Regions from separate parts of the Pleionea sp. WD8-19 genome, predicted to be linked through region 1. Evidence: predicted binding sites of a transcription regulator. Region 1 holds the regulator's gene; each other region holds the start of a gene.
What was found. The regulator FliA, encoded in region 1, starts transcription of late flagellar genes. The targets are predictions, from matches to a motif close to CTAAAGTTNNNNNNNNNNCNGCCGATA.
Positions count from the first base shown of each region.

Region 1 (4,257 bases):
TTACGAGGATTATTGCAGGAGCAGGTTTCGAAACTGGCCTGGGATAAACAATCGCAACTGTCTCCTTTGGGGGCCGGTTTAAGACGAGAGTTGAGTCAATTGGGATTGAACAACGAATTAATTGAACCCGTCATAACAACGTGCGAGCAGGAAACGGATTACGAATGCGCTTGGCAAAAAGCATTGGCATTATTGTCGAAGCGTATTCAGGTAGGCGATAACGATATACTTGAAAACGGTGGTGTGGTTGCACTGGTGGGCCCTACAGGAGTCGGTAAAACGACAACCATTGCCAAGCTCGCTGCTCGACAGGTTTTAAAGCACGGCCGTGACAGTGTTGCGTTGGTCACCACTGATAATTTTCGCATAGCGGCTCATGAACAAATCCGAACGTTCGGCCGTATTTTACAAATTCCTGTTCGAGTGGTGGATGACGAAAAACAATTACGTGAAACATTGTTTCAGCTTTCCGATCGTCGTTTGATATTAATCGATACTGCGGGTATGAGCCAACGTGACGAACGTATGAGTCAACAAATGCAATGTCTCGCTAACGACAACATTACAATAAAACATTACCTGGTACTGTCCGCGACCGCGCAGCTGCGAGTGTTGCAGGATGCAATTCGACTGTTCAAGCCGTTTCACTTACAAGGCTGCTTGTTAACTAAGTTGGATGAAGCGGTCAGTTTGGGTGAAATTATATCGACTATAATAGAAAATGAATTGATGGTGCTTTACACCACCGATGGTCAGCGTGTGCCGGAAGATATTCGTGTTGCACGGGCGCACCATCTGGTTTCAAAAATGGTTTGGCTCGCCCGGCATCGTCATCAACAAGCGGAGCCACATAAAGCTACAGGAAGTTAATGATGTTTGGCCTATCCGGTAGCACTTCAACACGTCAGTGTAACGATCAGGCGGCAGGACTCAGATTAATGACATCGAGTAAACCCGTAAAAGTAATAGCCATTACTGGTGGAAAAGGTGGTGTTGGGAAAACGAATGTATCGGTAAACCTCGCCATTCACTTAAGCAGCTTGGGCAGGCGAGTTATGCTGCTCGATGCCGACCTTGGGTTGGCGAATGTGGATGTTATGCTTGGGCTCAAGGTAAATCGAAATATTAAACACGTTTTAAATGGTGAATGTGAATTAAGAGACATTGTGTTGCGTGGGCCATCCGGTATTCAGGTTATTCCCGCGTCTTCCGGTACTCAAAAAATGGCCGAGTTGAGCGCAGTAGAGCATGCTGGGATCATTCGTGCATTCAGCGACATCGGTCAAAATCTCGATTATCTATTAGTGGATACCGCCGCCGGAATTTCTGACAACGTCATTTCATTTACTCGAGCAGCGCAAGATATATTGGTTGTTGTATGCGATGAGCCGACATCGATTACAGATGCTTACGCGTTAATGAAGGTGTTAAATCGCGATCACCAGCTGGATCGCTTTCGAATTGTTGCTAATATGGTTCGAACACCGCAAGAAGGGCGCGAAATATTCAATAAGTTGAGTAAGGTGACCGACCGATTTCTGGATGTCATGTTGGATTACGTTGGCTCTGTACCTTTTGATGAAAATGTTAGGAAAGCGATCAAAAAACAAAAAGCCTTGATTGAGCTGTTTCCGCGATCACCGGCATCGGTCGCGCTTCGCTCGTTGGCAAAAAAGGTGGAAGATTGGCCGATTCCCATGAATGCCAGCGGACACATTGAGTTTTTTATGGAGCGGCTGGTGCATCAAGATGCCATGGTCTAATTTGAAAAGATAAAATGAAAAAATGAACCGTCAGCTGTAGGATTCACTCAGCAGCTTTTTCACCACGAAAATACAATCAGGTGGGTTAAGTGACAGGCATTGACACCTATAAAAAAATCGGTGCTAATCAACAGGACATTACCGAGCGTTATGCGCCTTTGGTGAAACGTATTGCCCATCATTTAATGTCTCGTCTCCCTTCGAGTGTGCAAGTAGAAGACTTAATGCAAGCTGGAATGATAGGCCTATTGGAAGCGGCCAATAATTTTGACGCGACCAAAGGCGCTAGCTTCGAAACGTTTGCCGGTATCCGAATTCGAGGGGCAATGATCGACGAAATTCGTCGTGGCGACTGGGTACCACGTTCGGTTCATCGAAATACACGGTTGATCGCCCAGAAAATTGCGGAAATTGAACAGAGTACCGGGCGTGATGCTCGTGACACCGAAGTTGCTGCTGCACTGGAAATAGAGTTGGAAGATTACCGCATTATGCTCATGGAGTCCGCTAACGGCCACATACTCGACTTTGAAGATTTAGGGTTGTCTGAAGATCATTTCAGTGAAGGTCTTTCTGCTTCATCTCAATCTGAAAATCCCTATGAAGGATTACAGTCAAGAGATTTTCGTGATTGTTTGGCTTCTGCGATAAGCAGCTTACCGGAGCGTGAACGTCTGGTTTTAGCACTTTACTATGATGAAGAACTGAACTTAAAGGAAATCGGCGAAGTTATGGGGGTCAGTGAATCGCGCATCAGCCAGATCAATAGCCAGGCAATGATAAGGTTACAAAGCCGATTAAGAGATTGGCGTAAATAGATAATTTTGACTAACTTTATCTTGGAGAGTAGTGGAGCTAAACAAGTCGAAAGCCGCTAAGTGAAAAGATGAGAGGGGAGGTCTTCCTTGGACAAAAATATGAAAATTCTCATAGTTGACGACTTTTCGACTATGAGGCGGATTGTAAAAAACCTGCTTCGTGACTTGGGGTTTACAAATACCCAAGAAGCGGATGACGGCCAGACTGCGTTGCCCATGTTACAAACTGGGGATTTCGACTTTCTCGTCACCGATTGGAACATGCCAGGAATGCAGGGCATCGATCTGTTAAAAAATGTTCGTGCTGATCCCAATTTAAAAGATCTTCCAGTGCTTATGGTTACCGCCGAAGCTAAGCGTGAACAAATTGTGGAAGCAGCTCAAGCAGGGGTTAACGGTTACATAGTTAAACCATTCACTGCGGGCACGCTTAAAGAGAAAATTGACAAAATTTTCGAGCGAATCGAAGGTAACTAGCGGAGCAGCTGATGGAGACTCATGACAAATTGATGGCCGATGTTACCTTGGAGAAAGCACGAAAACTGATTCAATGCTTGGAGAAAGGAGACTACGATAATGCAAGAGAGGCTATTGATGGTCTTTCACAAATACGAGAAGCGAGCCTGTTTGCAGAAGTGGGTAAATTAACGCGTCAATTACACGAAGCTTTGGCAAATTTTCAACTCGACAACAAAATCGCCGGGCTCGCGGCGCACGATATTCCCGATGCTAAAGAGCGTCTTAACTACGTAATCGAAACCACTGAAAACGCAGCCAATAAAACCATGGATTCGGTGGAAGCCTGCATTCCTATTTCGCAAAATATTCAAAACCTGGCAAACGAATTACACGATGATTGGGAGCGACTCTATCGGCGAGAGTTAAAGCCGGGTGAGTTTCGCAAATTGGCTGCTCGTGTTGAAGATTTCCTTAAAAAGGTTTCTGAAGATTCAGCAGAACTCAATACCAAACTGACCGATGTGATGGTTGCTCAAGATTATCAAGACTTAACCGGGCAAGTGATTCGCCGTGTTATTACGCTGGTACAAGAGGTAGAAGATAATCTGGTCGCACTGATTAAAATGTTTGGTAGTGCAGACGAATATCGTAAAGCTCAAGCTGAACCGACAAAAGTGGAAGGCGCCGAAGGTCCGATAATTGATAAAAACAGAGAAGACGTATTGACCAATCAGGACGATGTGGACGATCTTCTTTCCAGCTTGGGATTCTAGAGGAGTTGCCAATGGCAATTGATGCCGATGAAGAAATCTTACAGGATTTTTTAATCGAAGCCAGTGAAATACTGGAGACTTTGTCTGAGCAATTGGTGACGTTGGAAAACAACCCCGAAGACATGGATCTGCTTAATGCGATATTTCGTGGATTCCACACGGTAAAAGGTGGTGCCGGCTTTTTGAATTTAACGGCAATGGTCGAAGTGTGCCACGTAACTGAAAATATATTCGACATACTTCGAAACGGGGGGCGGGTTGCCGAACCAGAATTGATGGACGCAGTGTTACAGGCGTTGGATTACGTCAACTCCATGTTCGATGAAGTGAAAGCGGGTGATGAGCCTTCACCTGCACCGCAAAGTTTTTTGCAGCAGTTGGAGATTTTTGCCAAGCCCGATGATGGCAGTGCCGCCGCGCCACCTGCAGCAGAACCTGAACCTC
Region 1 is NZ_JBUZOU010000008.1:128,017-132,273, forward strand. It holds gene flhF (flagellar biosynthesis protein FlhF) at 1-870, shown strand, start outside; gene ACTUJY_RS11785 (MinD/ParA family protein) at 939-1,763, shown strand; gene ACTUJY_RS11790 (RNA polymerase sigma factor FliA) at 1,862-2,581, shown strand; gene cheY (chemotaxis response regulator CheY) at 2,681-3,058, shown strand; gene ACTUJY_RS11800 (protein phosphatase CheZ) at 3,070-3,813, shown strand; gene ACTUJY_RS11805 (chemotaxis protein CheA) at 3,825-4,257, shown strand, end outside.

Region 2 (4,257 bases), on a different contig from region 1:
AACCGAAAAAAACCCGCAGCACCGCTTGGCTGACGTTTATTGGAGCACTGCTAACCGCTGTTGCTGCCTTGGTGATGGCTTTTTTGTCCAGTGACTTGGTGTTGGCTCTTAGTACCGGGGCTTTTTCAGTGCTTTTGTTTATGGTGCATTTTTTCAGTTACAGCGAAATGTCATCGTTTTTTTCACGTTCTGGGAAAGCGCCACTGATATCTTTGAATCACCGTTGTCGCTGCAAAAAAAGTTTAAAACAGTTTGTAGAGCAGCTAGAGCAGCGTATTAAAAACAATACGTTACCGGCTTCTTCTCAGTATTTTGCTGAGGAAACACGTTGGCACCGTATGTTAAAAGATCAAGGATGGTTGTCAGAAGAAGAATATCAAAAAGCGCGCAATCGCATCATCAAACAGTTTAATCGTAAACGTAGCTGACATTATAATTAGTTCTCTGCTTTCCTAATTTCTACTCCATTTTATCCGGCATTCGAAGCAACATGGCAACACGACGGTTTTTTTGTCTTCCTTCTGGCGAGTCGTTATCGGCGATGGGTTTAGTATCGGCGTAACTGGTGGCACGAAGCCGCTCACTGCTCATACCACGACTCACCAAATACTTTACAACGCTGCTCGCACGTGCAGCGCCCAGCTCCCAATTAGAAGGGTATTGCGTTGTTTGAATGGGAAGATTATCGGTGTGGCCTTCCACCAGAATCGTGCCGGCAGCCAATTGAAATACCGGTAACAAGTTGTCCAGTATTTGCTGGCCTTCCGTTTTTAATTCAGCGCGACCGGAGTCGAACAACATGCGGTCTTCTATTTGCAATGCCACGTATTCGTCATCAAGCGTCAGGCCTATGTCATCTCGCAACTTTAAAGTATCGAGTACTTGATGAATTCTTTCTTGCCAATGTTCAAGCATGATGGACGCTCGGCCTTCCATTTCCAGTTGCCGTAATGGCTCGATTTGTTGTTCCAGGTCGGAGATTTCTTCTTTTTGTGCATTCACCTTGGAGCGACTGTCACGTAATTCGTCGCTCGACATGGTGAGTAATACGATAAACATCATGGTGAGCAAAATAAAGACATCCAAATAGGGCAGTAACCAGGCGTCGTCGTGGTGTTGCTTGGGCTTTGTTAACAGTTTTTCTATGGGGTGAAGACTGGTTTTGACTTCCACTCTTTAGCCTCGCTTACCGGGAGTCCGTCGCGCTAACTCGCGATCGGCATTGGCGACAACGCGCTCGGATCGCAGTGACGGCTCTTCTAACTCGGCAACATCCACTGTTTCGTGCAGTTCATCTTCATGGTGCGCGATAAAAGACTCCAGAGTAGCGCGAATAAAAGAAGGTGTACGCCGCTGGCTCATCAAGGTAATGCCCTCCATGACCATAGTCATTAACATTACTCGACGCTCGGTTCGGCGCTCTAACTTTATGGCAATGGGTTTGAAAATCAGGTTGGCCATCAAAATACCGTAAAAGGTGGTGATGAGTGCTATGGCAAGATGAAAGCCGATCGCTGAAAGGTTGCGATTGTCCATTATGCTGAGCATATTAATTAAGCCGATTAAGGTGCCAAGCATGCCAAAAGCGGGGGCAAAGCTGGCCATCGACATAAACATTTGTGCTTCAGCTTGTTCTTGAGCGCGCAACCGGGTAATTCGCCAATGCAGTAAGTCCATAATGTCCTGCATTGGCGTTTTATCGATGACCAGTTGAATACCGGTTTTCAAAAAGGTGTTATCAATGGTATTTAAATCCTGCTCCACGCCACGAATATCATCGCGAAACCACTTCCGAGCCAGTTGCTCAATTTCGTCTACTTGGCGTTTGGCATCCAGGTGATTGTCGTAAAGAACGATGCCTAATAATTTGAACATGCGAAAAAACTCACGCGCTGGATAGCTGACCAATGTCGCTGCCAGGGTTCCGCCGAGCACAATTGCAAAACCGGGCAAATTCAAAAATGCCATGGCATCAATTGAAGTGGCATAAATGACAGCGCCAACAACGGCGAGGCCTGCCAGAACGCCAAAAATGGTAGAAAAATTCAAAGCGTTTCCTTTTCTTGTTGGATTAATTAGAGTATCGGCGAAGTGACCACCAACTTTAAGTGTAGAACATTAGCGAGGAGCGAGGAAAAATCTGGTTCCGGTTGCGAGTGGTGCGTTTCGCGTTCAAAATCGCGAACTTAGAACTTAGAACTTAGAACTTAGAACTTAGAACCAACCACTGAGAATTCCCTTGCTGAAATATTGGCGCAGTAAACCATTGCATAAAAAAACGCTTGATCTGGCGATACCCATGATCCTGTCCAACTTAACCATTCCGCTTGCCGGTCTGGTGGATACCGCTGTGATTGGCCATATGGACGATGCACGGTATCTCGCTGCAACAGCAATTGGTAGCTTAATTGTCACCATGGTTATGTGGGCGATGGGCTTTTTACGTATGAGTACCACCGGGATTACTGCGCAGGCTTATGGTGCCAATGATGTGTTTCGCATGCGTCAGTCGTTGGTTAATGGTGTTTTGCTCGCGTTGTTGCTTTCGTTGCTGGTGTTGCTTTTACAATCGGTGATTTGGCAATTGGCCGTGGCGTTTATGCAATCGAGCGATGCGGTTTTACATCAGGCGGCGATTTATTACGACATTCGCATCTGGTCGATACCGGCGTTATTGCTGCGTTATGTGTTTATAGGCTGGTTGCTGGGGCGACAAAACGCCCGAGTGCCTCTGTTAATTTTGGTTATTACTAACAGCATTAACATTGTGCTCGATATCTTGTTCGTGGTTTATTGGCACATGGGGGTTGGCGGAGCCGCTTGGGCCAGTTTAATCGCTGACTACTGCGGCTTACTGGTAGGTCTGATGGTCGTGCAACTCACACTTCGCAGGGAGCAATTAGCGTTCGGTTGGCGCCATTTGATTGAATATCCGGCGGTGAAACGATTGTTGCAATTAAATCGCGATATATTCATTCGGACTTTAGCATTAGAGCTCGTGTTTTACCTACAAACAGCTGTGGGCTCATCTCTCGGCGATACGGTTCTCGCTGCCAATGCTGTGTTAATGAATTTTGTCATGATCATGTCATTTGGGTTAGATGGATTTGCACATGCGGTCGAAGCGTTAGCTGGCAAAGCCTACGGACAAAAACAACGTGAGCAGTTTTGGTCATCGATAGTCATTTCCGGATTTTGGTCATTATTGTGCAGCTTGTTGTTTGTGGTGATGTATTGGTTGTTTGGGTCTCATTTGATTGATCTTATGACGGATATCGCGCCGGTAAAAAATGTGGCATTAACGTTTCTACCTTATTTGATAGTAATACCTGTGGTAGCGGTTTGGAGTTATTGGTTGGACGGAATCTTTATCGGTATCACACGCGTTAAAGAAATGCGTAATAGTATGCTCATCGCCGTATTTTTATTTTTTATTCCGGCGTTGGTTTCGGTAAAATTCTGGGGCAACCATGGTCTCTGGCTGGCATTTTACGGGTTATTGATTATTCGTGCGGTAGGGCTTGGCTACTACCTGCTGAAGCTGGACCGTCAAGGTGCATTTTTCTAAAGATTAGGGCTAAAGAGTCGAAGTATATGGCTGAAAAATTAAAACGTTTTATTGAAAACTCAAAATTTCAAGGTTTTATCATCGCTATCATTATTGTTAATGCGATTTTGTTAGGTATGGAAACCTCCACTCAAATCATGTCCTCTTATGGTGACATGTTGCATCGCTTAGACACGATAATTCTCGCGATATTTGTTGTTGAAATATTATTGCGCCTGTATTGCTATCGCTGGCGCTTCTTTAAAGATCCTTGGAGTCTGTTCGATTTTACCGTCGTTGTTATTTCTCTGATTCCTGCCAGTGGTCCTTTTGCGGTTGTTCGGTCTTTGCGGGTGCTTAGGGTGTTACGATTGGTATCCGTTGCGCCTAGCATGCGAGCTGTGGTTTCTGCTCTGATTCAGTCGTTACCGGGAATGGGAGCAATTGTTGCTTTGTTATCGCTCATCTTTTATGTGTCAGCGGTAATGGCAACGACTTTGTTTGGTGAGAATTTTCCTGAATGGTTTGGCTCTTTGGGTAAAACGTTTTATACCTTGTTTCAGATTATGACATTGGAAAGTTGGTCGATGGGAATTGTCCGGCCAGTTATGCAAGCACAACCTATGGCTTGGATGTTTTTTGTTCCATTTATTCTGGTTGCTACGTTTACAATGTTGAATTTGTTTATCGCTGTTGTCGTTAATGCCATG
Region 2 is NZ_JBUZOU010000001.1:431,757-436,013, reverse strand. It holds gene ACTUJY_RS01805 (hypothetical protein) at 1-428, shown strand, start outside; gene ACTUJY_RS01800 (OmpA/MotB family protein) at 460-1,173, opposite strand; gene ACTUJY_RS01795 (motility protein A) at 1,177-2,049, opposite strand; gene ACTUJY_RS01790 (MATE family efflux transporter) at 2,240-3,568, shown strand; gene ACTUJY_RS01785 (ion transporter) at 3,595-4,257, shown strand, end outside.
Region 2: the regulator FliA is predicted to act here: its motif matches at 2,082-2,108, upstream of ACTUJY_RS01795 (motility protein A).

Region 3 (4,257 bases), on a different contig from region 1:
CAATGTGTGGGTTTTCAGCCCAGGCAGTACAAGCGCTTATGCAGTGTGGTGAAGAGTTCGCCTATGTCGACATTTTGGAAAATCCAGATATTCGAGCTGAGTTGCCAAACTACGCGAATTGGCCCACTTTCCCGCAATTGTGGGTGAAGGGTGAGCTCATTGGTGGTTGTGATATCGTTCTGGAAATGCTCCAGAAAGGCGAACTGCAAGATTTGATTAAAAGTGCTCGCGCTGAAAAGCAGGCATAGTAGTTTTGAAAACATTAAAAAAGGCTCCGAATGGAGCCTTTTTGCTATCTATTTCATTTAAAATCGTTGAGTATCAATAAGTTATGCTGCACTGTGGAAGTTAACTTCGGGTGTTGTGCTTTGCTTTAATAGTTCTTTGGCGTACTTGCCACACTTACCACACTCGCCAGCTACGCCTAGCGTATCACTCAGGCTGCGCATGCAGTTGGCCTTGCCTTCAGAAATCGCTTGTTTAATTTGAGAGTCGGTAATACCTCGACAAAGACAAACGTACATAAAATCAACTCGTTATGACATCTAACACAAAAGGATAAGTGTTATTATATGCAAATGAGAATGATTGTCAATACAATTCCTTTTGAGAGGTGTTTTTTGTGAACATGCTCAAAAAATAATCTTTTTCGAGAGCGGTTATCTTTTAGTGAGATGAATGTAATCGATTTAAGCGATTACTCCTGAAATCAGTAAACAAAGTTGATTTTGAGCGATTATAATAAGCGCGAACTTAAATTCATTAACCTGAAAATTACAGGAGAAAACAATGGGTGTATTAGTAGGACGTGAAGCTCCCGACTTCACTGCAGCAGCAGTATTGGGAAATGGCGAAATTGTTGGAGATTATAACTTTAAAAAGAATACTGAAGGTAAGTACGCTGTCGTCTTCTTCTATCCACTGGACTTTACCTTTGTTTGTCCTTCTGAGTTGATTGCATTCGATCATCGCCTAGAAGAGTTTAAAAAGCGTGGTGTTGAAGTGATTGGTGTGTCTATTGACTCGCAGTTTTCGCATAATGCATGGCGGAACACGGCCATTGATAAAGGTGGTATCGGAGAAGTGGGTTACACTTTGGTTGCCGATGTTAAGCACGAAATCTGCCAAGCCTATGATGTAGAGCATCCTCAAGCTGGCGTTGCTTTCCGTGCGTCATTCTTAATCGACAAAGAAAGCAATGTGCGTCATCAAGTGGTTAACGATTTACCTCTTGGCCGTAACATTGATGAAATGCTGCGTATGGTTGATGCCCTTCAATTCCACGAAAAACACGGTGAAGTTTGCCCTGCAGGTTGGAAAGAAGGAGACAAAGGCATGACAGCATCTCCAGAAGGTGTTGCTGACTACCTCTCAAAAGAAGCTGACAAGCTGTAAGAATCAAGACTTCAGGAACGGGGTACGAGGAATGAATGAACGCTTGAAGCTTCAAAGTTGGAGTTTTAAGCTTTATCGAACCTCGAACCTCGAACCTCGAACCTCGAACCTCGAACCTCGAACCTCGAACCTCGAACCTCGAACCTCGAACCTCGAACCTCGAACCTCGAACCTCGAACCTCGAACCTCGAACCTCGAACCAGCCTAATACCGGCGTTTTTATCGCTTATTTTTCTTTGTTTTCCAATCCATCGGCGATCAATGCCCATCCGCCGAGTTCCTTATACCGGTTAACAATCAAACAAAATAAGTCGGCTGTTTTTTCAGTGTCGTAAAGGGCAGAGTGCGCCTGCTGGTTGTCAAAGCTAATTCCGGCGGCTTCGCAAGCCTTTGCCAATACCGTTTGTCCCAAAGCCAGAGCGCTTAAACTTACGGTATCGAAAGTGGAAAAGGGGTGAAACGGATTACGTTTTACATTGTTGCGTTCACTGGCGTTTTTTACAAAACCCAAATCAAACGTAGGATTATGGCCAACCAATATCGATCGTTGGCATGCCGCTGCTTTTTGAGCCTTACGTACAAACTTAAACAGCTCTTTAATGGCTTCGGTTTCCGGAACCGCCATTCGCAATGGATTAAAGGGATCGATACCGGTTACTTCCAGTGCCGCCGCTTCGATATTGGCTCCATCAAAGGGTTCAACATGTCGATGAAAGGTCTGATCTTTAACCAGGTATCCTTGATCATCAAACTTCAATGTCACCGCCGCGAGCTCGAGTAATGCGTCCGTTTTGTCATTGAATCCTCCCGTTTCAACATCAACAACCACAGGAAAAAATCCTCGAAAACGTTTTGACAGCATATTATTTCTCGTTCGTTCAAAACCTCACATTGTCTGTTATTTTACATCAAACCGCCAGCTTCGAGTTTGGCTGAGTATTTGATGACGGCTGATAACCTTATTCATGGCGTAAATTCGCTTTTCTGTTTAAGTCGGAATTCCTGGTGCCGATACAAGATAAGTAAACTGAACTCGGGATAGGTAAATTCGGATTAACCGCATTTGAATCAGGACAGTGCAAATGAAAGCGAGCATCAAACACCTAATTTTGGGGCTGATTTCGGGATACAGCCTTTGTTTGTCGGCAGACTTTCGAAGCTACGAAGCTGAAATTGATCAATCGCGTTGGGAGTTCGAAGGTAATCCAGTGCGGTGTGAGTTGAAACACGCGATTCCGCGTTTTGGTGATGCGTTATTTTTTGCCAAGGCAAGCCGCACACCGAATATGGCTTTTATACTCGACTCAATGCGAAATCGCATTGAAACTGATCGATTGCTACAGGTTCGCGCTATAGCACCTTCTTGGAAACCAGGAAAAATGGCGGTTCCAATGGAGTCCGTTGCGGCTGTGCCCGGAGAAAAAACATTAAACATAATGGATGATTCCGCTTGGCAGTTGCTGGTTGCATTGGAGCAAGGATTGAACCCTTCTTTTTTCTATCGCGACTTTAATGGACTTCAAGACAGAGTGTCGGTGGCTTTATCGGCTGTCAATTTTCAAGCCGTTTATGATCAGTTTTTACAATGTGTTGAAGCGTTACTGCCTTATGACTTTTGGGAAATTCAATACACGATGGTTCACTTTGACTCCGACAGCAGTCGACTTTCCGATGCTGACAAATCGAAGCTGGACGTGTTGGCGGCGTTTTTAAAATACGACCCCGATATTGAATTGGTGTTGGTCGAAGGACATACGGACAGTATTGCATTACGCCGTTACAACTATTTATTAGGACAAAAACGAGCAAAGTCGGTTAAGAGTTATTTGCAAAATCAAGGTGTAAATGCCAATAAAATAAAAACACGGTCTTATGGTGAGCGCCGTCCCTTGGAAAGTAATCATACCGCGGAAGGGCGAGCGATAAATCGTCGAGTGTTTATCACCTTGAGTAAAAGCTAATCGCTGTAACTTTCGAAAAACAAACTTAAGTCACTCAAGTATTGGTGGCGCTTTCTTTTTGTGAAACCGCTCCAGCCTGACGATCGGAAGGCGTTATGCCGTAATAAGCTTTAAAAACCGTCGCAAAATAACTGGGTGAAGAAAATCCGAGCTCAAAAGATAGCTGTGTAATGTTGGTTCCGCTGGGTAACACTTCATACGCTTTGTGAATCCGAAACGTTCTTACGTATTCAACGGTACTCATTCCTGATATCTGCTTTAATTTACGACCCAGCTGACGATCGCTCATACACATGTGTTGTGCTAAAGACGCTGTCGAAATGTTTTTATCGAGATGCTCCTTAAGCCATTCATTTATTTTTTGTAAAAAGAGTTTGTTTTTATGTTGTACTGCCGACTCTAGTGGTGTGCTCTCATCAATGCTTGATAATTCGTCATTGGACGCATCTTCAATATTAAATGACTTTCTTAGAATGCTTCTAATCGCCAGTAAGTTATCGAGACGGACGATGAGTTCATCGGCATCAAAGGGTTTGGTTAAGTAATCGTCGGCCTGTTGTTGCCATCCTTTAATTCGGCTTTCTTTATCACCTCGGGCCGTAAGTAGAACCAATGGTATATGATTGGTTCGTTCATCTTCCTTCAGTTCTTTACTTACCTGGTAGCCATCCATTATGGGCATCATTACGTCACTGACAATAAGATCGGGAATGATTTCGCGAGCCAGTTCTACACCTTTTTGCCCATTTATACTTTGACGGCATTGATAGTATGGCGAGAGGGTATCGACAATGTACTGCCGCATATCGGTATTGTCTTCAATAACCAACAGAATGGGTTTATCACTGTCGGACTCGAGTTCAGGTTGCACATTAATTGAAGCTTGCTCCTTCTGCGCAAG
Region 3 is NZ_JBUZOU010000005.1:254,767-259,023, reverse strand. It holds gene grxD (Grx4 family monothiol glutaredoxin) at 1-248, shown strand, start outside; gene ACTUJY_RS08555 ((2Fe-2S)-binding protein) at 330-524, opposite strand; gene ACTUJY_RS08550 (peroxiredoxin) at 790-1,395, shown strand; gene rnt (ribonuclease T) at 1,622-2,257, opposite strand; gene ACTUJY_RS08540 (flagellar protein MotY) at 2,478-3,356, shown strand; gene ACTUJY_RS08535 (hybrid sensor histidine kinase/response regulator transcription factor) at 3,391-4,257, opposite strand, start outside.
Region 3: the regulator FliA is predicted to act here: its motif matches at 2,383-2,409, upstream of ACTUJY_RS08540 (flagellar protein MotY).